One region of the Streptomyces sp. NPDC039424 genome, then DNA from elsewhere that is predicted to be linked to it. Evidence: riboswitches for the same ligand, from Rfam matches in the RefSeq annotation. Region 1 holds a riboswitch; the other holds the start of a gene.
The links. Region 1 has a riboswitch for glycine ahead of gcvP (aminomethyl-transferring glycine dehydrogenase). Riboswitches for the same ligand answer to the same signal wherever they lie in the genome.
Positions count from the first base shown of each region.

Region 2: another riboswitch for glycine. It lies ahead of gcvT (glycine cleavage system aminomethyltransferase GcvT); the one in region 1 lies ahead of gcvP (aminomethyl-transferring glycine dehydrogenase).

Region 1 covers NZ_JBVKAI010000009.1:316,049-319,446, forward strand. Annotated here, with positions in the region: gene gcvP (aminomethyl-transferring glycine dehydrogenase) at 1-1,759, opposite strand, end outside; glycine riboswitch at 1,935-2,030, opposite strand; gene ACZ7L0_RS24100 (PRC-barrel domain-containing protein) at 2,144-2,527, shown strand; gene ACZ7L0_RS24105 (DNA polymerase IV) at 2,555-3,398, opposite strand, start outside.
Region 2 covers NZ_JBVKAI010000025.1:83,019-86,416, forward strand. Annotated here, with positions in the region: gene ACZ7L0_RS38660 (enhanced serine sensitivity protein SseB) at 1-684, opposite strand, end outside; gene ACZ7L0_RS38665 (AAA family ATPase) at 762-1,430, opposite strand; glycine riboswitch at 1,609-1,720, shown strand; glycine riboswitch at 1,721-1,836, shown strand; gene gcvT (glycine cleavage system aminomethyltransferase GcvT) at 1,875-2,993, shown strand; gene gcvH (glycine cleavage system protein GcvH) at 3,114-3,398, shown strand, end outside.

The DNA.
Region 1 (3,398 bases):
AGCCGCGGACGGCGAGCAGACCGGCGAGCTCGCCCTGCGAACCGGCGTTCGGCTGGAGCGAGACCTTGTCGTAGCCGGTGACCTCGGCGAGACGCTCCTCCAGCTCACGGATGAGCGTGAGGTAGCCCTGCGCCTGCTCGGCGGGCGCGAAGGGGTGCAACTGGCCGAACTCCGGCCAGGTGACCGGCTCCATCTCCGTGGTCGCGTTGAGCTTCATGGTGCAGGAGCCCAGCGGGATCATGCCGCGGTCGAGCGCGTAGTCGCGGTCGGCCAGCCTGCGCAGGTAGCGCAGCATCGCGGTCTCGGAGCGGTGCTGGTGGAAGACCGGGTGGGTGAGGTGGTCGTCGGTGCGCAGCAGGGCCTGGGGCAGCGCGTCCTCGGTCGCCGCGTCCAGGGCCTCGATGTCGGCCCCGACGCCGAACGCCGTCCATACGGCGGCCAGCTGGGCCCGGGTCGTGGTCTCGTCGCAGGCCGCCGAGACGTGGTCGGCGTCGACGAGCCGCAGGTTGACCCCGTTGTGCCGGGCGGCGGCGACGACCTCGGCGGCCCGGCCGGGCACGCGCGCGGTCACCGTGTCGAAGAAGACGCCGTGCACGACCTCGACACCGCCCGCCCGCAGGCCCACGGCCAGGACGGCGGCGTACCGGTGGGTGCGCCGCGCGATGGTCCGCAGGCCCTCGGGGCCGTGGTAGACGGCGTACATCCCGGCCATGACGGCGAGCAGCACCTGCGCGGTGCAGATGTTGCTGGTGGCCTTCTCGCGGCGGATGTGCTGCTCGCGGGTCTGCAGGGCGAGGCGGTAGGCCCTGTTCCCGTCGGCGTCGACGGAGACGCCCACCAGACGGCCGGGCAGGCTGCGGGCGAACTTCTCGTGCACCGCCATGTAGCCGGCGTGCGGCCCGCCGAAGCCCATCGGCACGCCGAAGCGCTGGGTCGTACCGACCGCGATGTCCGCGCCGAGCTCGCCCGGCGAGGTCAGCAGGGTCAGGGCCAGCAGGTCCGCGGAGACGGTGACGAGCGCGCCGAGCTCGTGCGCCCGGTCGATGACGGGCTTGATGTCGCGTACGGCCCCGGAGGCGCCGGGGTACTGAATCAGTACGCCGTTGATCTCACGCTCGGCGACCTCGGCCGGGATGCCCTCGCTGAGGTCGGCGACCACGACCTCCACGCCGGTCGGTTCGGCGCGGGTCTTGATCACGGCGATGGTCTGCGGCAGCGCGTCCGCGTCGACCAGGAAGAGGCCCTTCTTGTTCCGGCCCATGCGCCGGGACAGCGACATCGCCTCGGCCGCCGCCGTGCCCTCGTCGAGCAGCGAGGCCCCGGAGGTGGGCAGCCCGGTGAGCTCGGCGACCATGGTCTGGAAGTTCAGCAGGGCCTCGAGCCGTCCCTGAGAGATCTCCGGCTGGTAGGGCGTGTACGCGGTGTACCAGGCCGGGTTCTCCATGACGTTGCGCAGGATGACGGGCGGCGTGAAGGTCCCGTAGTACCCCAGCCCGATCATGGAACCGAGGACCTGGTTGCGGTCGGCGAGCGAGCGCAGTTCGGCGAGCACCTCGGCCTCGGTACGGGCACCCGGCAGGTCCAGGGCATCGGCGTTCTTGATCACATCCGGCACCGCGGCGGCGGTCAGCTCGTCGAGCGAGCCGTAGCCGACCTGCGCGAGCATCTTGGCCCGCGCCTCCTGGTCGGGCCCGATGTGGCGCTGCTCGAAGGGGATGCCCTGTTCGAGCTCGGAGAGCGGAGTGCGGTGGGCGGTCATTGCGGAGGCCTCCTGGTCTGACGCGACCTTCGAGGGGCACCCCGGCACGGGTACCCCGACGGCCTCCCCCTCTGTCATCTCAACCTGAGAGCTTCACCGGGCTGCCCGAGGGGCCCGGCTTTCACCGTCGGTGAGAGCGGAAGCCGTCGACACCCGCCCTGCTTTCCAGAGTGACCTCGTCCGTGCGGTACGTGGGCCTGAGAGATTCCGGGGAGGATTTGCTCCTTCGGCGCCTCCGATGGTGTCCGGAGGACTCTCCCGCACGGGGTCAGCAGCCGCTTGCCAGCGTACCAGCGAGGTCAACGCCCGGGCCTCGAGTGGCCACCTTCCTGAATGTGCTCTTTTGTAGTGCTTACGGATGAGTTGCGACCAAGAGGAGGGACCGTGCGAACCGACATCGATCCGCGCCACCTGATCGGCCGCAAGGCGTTCGACCGCAACGGCGACAAGCTCGGCACCATCGACGAGGTCTACCTCGACGACGCGACCGGCGAGCCGGAGTGGGCGGCCATACGCACCGGCCTCTTCTCCCGGGACGCCTTCGTCCCACTGGAGCCCAGCGAACTGATCGACGGCGTCCTCCGGGTCCCCTTCGACCGGTCCCTCATCAAGGACGCCCCCGACTTCGGCGTGGGCCGTCACCTCTCCCCCGAGCAGGAGCTCCAGCTCTACCACCACTACGGCCTCGACGTGACCCCGGCACCCGCGCTCCCGGACCACGACTTCGGCAACCTGGCGGGCACGGACGAGACGGCGGGCCCCACGTAGGGGCACCCTCCCCTCCCGGGCCCGCCCTCACCCCGTCGAATCCGTACGCGCCATCCCGGGCGCCCCCCTCTCCTCCTCCACGCCCCCGTCGACCAGCGGCAGCGGATCCGCCGGTTCCAGAGCCGGGTCGTCGATCCGGAAGGTCCGCACGCGGCCGGGTTCCGAGGCCGGCGTCTCGAAGCGCACGGTGACCCGTCCCAGGCCGCTGCCCTGCACCCATCCGTGTCCGTGCTCGGCGTGTCGCACGTCGTGCCCCGCGGGCCAGCGCCGTTCGGCCATCGCGGGCTGTTCCTGGAGGGGCTCGGCCACCGTCTCCTCCGCCGACGCCTCCGTCCGCTCGCCGGCGGCCTGCGCGAACAGGTCCTCCTGCGTGTAGTCGGCGAGCCCGGAGACGCCCACGCCCAGCAGCCGGACGCCGCCGGTCGTGTCCACCGACTCCAGCAGCCGCGCGGCGGCCTCCCGCACCACCGCCGTGTCGTCCGTGGGCCCACGGAGCGTCTCGGACCGGGTCAGCGTGGAGAAGTCGTACCGCCGCACCTTCAGCACGATGGTCCGCCCCGACAGCCCGGCCTCGCGCAGCCGCCGCACGCACCGGTCGGCGAGCCGCTGCACCTCCAGGCCCACCCGGACCCGGTCGTGGATGTCCACGTCATAGGTGTCCTCGACCGACACCGACTTCGTCTCCCGCTCCGCCACCACGGGCCGCTCGTCGCGGGCCAGCGCCATCGCGTACAGCGCGTGCCCATGGGCCTTGCCCAGCAGCCGTACCAGCTCGTCCTCGCCCGCCTCGGCGAGTTCGTCGACCGTGGTGATCCCGGCGCGCCGCAGATGGTCCCCGGTCGCCGGGCCCACCCCGGGCAGGGTCCGCACC
Region 2 (3,398 bases), on a different contig from region 1:
CTTGCCGAGGGCCTGGCCCAGGGCCTGCAGGGGGAGGGCCCGGATGTCGCCCTCCCACTGGGAGAGTTCGACGCCTATGAACATGACCGGGTCGGCCGTCTCGATGGTGGCGAGGCAGCGGCGGGCGGTGAGGACCACGCCGGTCTCCGCGAACTCGGCGGACGCGGCGGCGAGGAAGTCCACCGGGTCGTCCTGCCAGTCGGGTTCGAAGAGGCGGACGCGGCCACCGCCCGCGGGGCCGTCCAGGGGGGTGCGGCCCGCGCGGCAGAGCTCGGCCACGGCGTCCGGCGGAAGGGGGATGCCGACCACGCCGTCCGGGTTGACGGCGATGCCGACCTGCGGGGGCAGGCCGCGGGCGAACTCCACGGCCGGGGCGATGGTGTACGACATGTGCGAGCCGACGACCTGGCGGAACTGCTCCTCGGAGCTGAAGACCGGCACGAAGGCCTGGCCGTCGATCTCCACCGTGGGCAGGTCCAGCGGGCCGCTGTGCGGGCCGCCGCCGCTGGGCAGCGGGATCCACAGGAAGCTGCGGCTCAGGACCTCGATGATCCGGCCGCCGGCCGAGGGGACGCCGAGGGAGGCCGACAGCACCTCCTCCAGCTCGTTGCCGGGCCATCCGCCGTGCGGATGGGGGTGCGCCTGTGCCGGGAAGTCCGCGGGAAAGTCCGCCGGGAAGTCCATCTGCCTACCGCCTGCTGGAAACCACTGTTGTGGCTGAAAGGCTAGCGGGTACCTGTGCGCGCATCCTCGGGGTCCGCTCAGCCCGCGAAACCGATCCCGCGCAGCGCGTCCGCCGCGTCCCGGTCGAGCAGCACCGCCGAGCCGCAGCCCGGGGGCAGCTCGCCCCGCTCCACCGCGCGCAGCAGCCGGGCGGCGGCCCTGCGGTGGCGCAGGAAGGCGTACCGGGAAACACCCCGGCCGCGCTCGCGCTGGCCCTCCCGGGCCGTGGCGGGCGGGACGTCGAGCAGCAGCAGGTGCAGCGTGCCGCCCCGGCGGCGGGCCTCGCGGGCCAGCCAGTCGCGCACCCAGGCCTGCGCGCCGCAGTCGTGCACGACGACTCCCTCGCCGGTGCGCAGGACGCGGCGCAGTCCGGCGTAGTGGGCGAGGCGGACCAGGGGGCGGTACACCGCGTAGGGCAGGTGGCGGGGCATGCGGCGCTGCCAGCGGTCGCGGGCGTCCTGGGAGTCGATGCGGACGCCCTCGACGGCGCGGTGCATCAGGGTCGACTTGCCGCTGCCCGGCAGACCGGTGACCACGACCAGGTCGCGGGGGCCGAAGAGGAGGCCGTGCGGGCTGCGTCCGGCGCGCTCGCGCAGGTCGCGGACGACCGGGGCCGGGCGCTCGTCGCACCGCTCGCGGGCCGGGGCCGCGGGCTGCCGGGGCACCGCGACGCCCGTGGTCGTCGCGTAGGCCGTGGTCCTGTTCACCGTGATCGTCCTCCCTGTGGGTCAGGAAAGGTTCTCCCCACCGAATGTAAAGAGAAGGTAATCCACCCTGTCTCTCGTTTCCGTGCGCGTACTGCCACAGCCCGGTTACAACTGGCTCGCACTGTCGAGCGGGGACGCGGCGTGCAATGATGTCCGCGCCAACTGCATACCGGCCGCTTGAATCCGCGCGGGAGAGTTCCCAGCGGCGCTTCGCCGAAGCGTCGTGCTGGGGCGCCGAAGGAGCAAGTCCCTCCCTTGAATCTCTCAGGCCCCGTTACCGCGCGGGCGAGGCACATCTGAAAAGCGGGCCGCTGTGACAGTGGCTCCACCCAAGGTGCAAGCCGTGTCCCCGTCTCCTAGGGGGGTCATGGCGAACCTCTCAGGTTCCGATGACAGATGGGGAGGAACGACCTCGCCTGTCATGCCCTGGGAGACGACCGACCGATGAGCAGCACCGCACTCCGCCACACCGCGCTCGATGCCCTGCATCGCTCGCTCGGTGCGACGATGACCGACTTCGCCGGCTGGGACATGCCCCTGCGCTACGGCTCCGAGCGCGACGAGCACCTCGCCGTGCGCACCAGGGCCGGCCTCTTCGACCTCTCCCACATGGGCGAGATCACCGTGACCGGCCCGCAGGCCGCCGCCCTGCTCGACTACGCGCTGGTCGGCAACATCGGCGGCGTGAAGACCGGCCGCGCCCGCTACACCATGATCTGCCGGGCCGACGGCGGCATCCTGGACGACCTGATCGTCTACCGGCTGGCCGAGACCGAGTACATGGTCGTGGCCAACGCCTCCAACGCCCAGGTGGTGCTGGACGCGCTGACGGAGCGGTCGGCCGGCTTCGACGCCGAGGTCCGCGACGACCGGGACGCCTACGCGCTGATCGCCGTCCAGGGCCCCGAGTCGCCCGGGATCCTGAAGTCCCTCACCGACGCCGACCTCGACGGCCTGAAGTACTACGCCGGACTGCCCGGTACCGTCGCCGGCGTCCCGGCGCTCATCGCGCGCACCGGCTACACCGGCGAGGACGGCTTCGAGCTCTTCGTGAAGCCCGAGCACGCCGTCGAGCTGTGGCAGGCGCTGACCAAGGCGGGCGAGGGCGCCGGGCTGGTGCCCTGCGGGCTGTCCTGCCGGGACACGTTGCGCCTGGAGGCCGGCATGCCGCTGTACGGGCACGAGCTGTCGACCTCGCTCACCCCCTTCGACGCCGGGCTGGGCCGGGTGGTCAAGTTCGAGAAGGAGGGCGACTTCGTGGGCCGCGAGGCGCTGGCCGAGGCCGCGTCCCGCGCCCAGGAGAACCCGCCGCGCGTCCTGGTCGGCCTGGTCGCCGAGGGCCGCCGGGTCCCGCGCGCCGGGTACGCGGTGGTGGCGGGCGGCGCGGTGATCGGCGAGGTCACCTCCGGTGCGCCCTCGCCCACGCTGGGCAAGCCCGTCGCCATGGCCTACGTCGACGCGGCGCACTCGGCGCCGGGCACGCCGGGCGTCGGCGTGGACATCCGGGGCAGCCACGAACCGTACGAAGTCGTGGCACTGCCGTTCTACAAGCGCCAGAAGTAGACACTGGGCGCGGGTACCCGGGCACCCGGGCGTGACCCTGCGCACATTTTCGCTGTTCACGCGCGTTTCCAGCAGTCCCTCTTTCACCAGCACTCCCCCGCGTACAGGAGAATTCAGGCCATGAGCAACCCCCAGCAGCTGCGCTACAGCAAGGAGCACGAGTGGCTGTCGGCCGCCGAGGACGGCGTCTCGACGGTCGGCATCACCGAGTTCGCGGCCAACGCGCTCGGCGATGTCGTCTACGCCCAGCTCCCCGAGGCCGGCTCCACGGTCACCGCGGGTGAGACCTGCGGCGAGCTGGAGTCGACCAAGTCGGTGTCCGACCTGTACTCGCCGGTCACCGGTGAGGTCACCGAGATCAACGAGGACGTGGTCAACGACCCGTCGCTGGTGAACTCCGCCCCC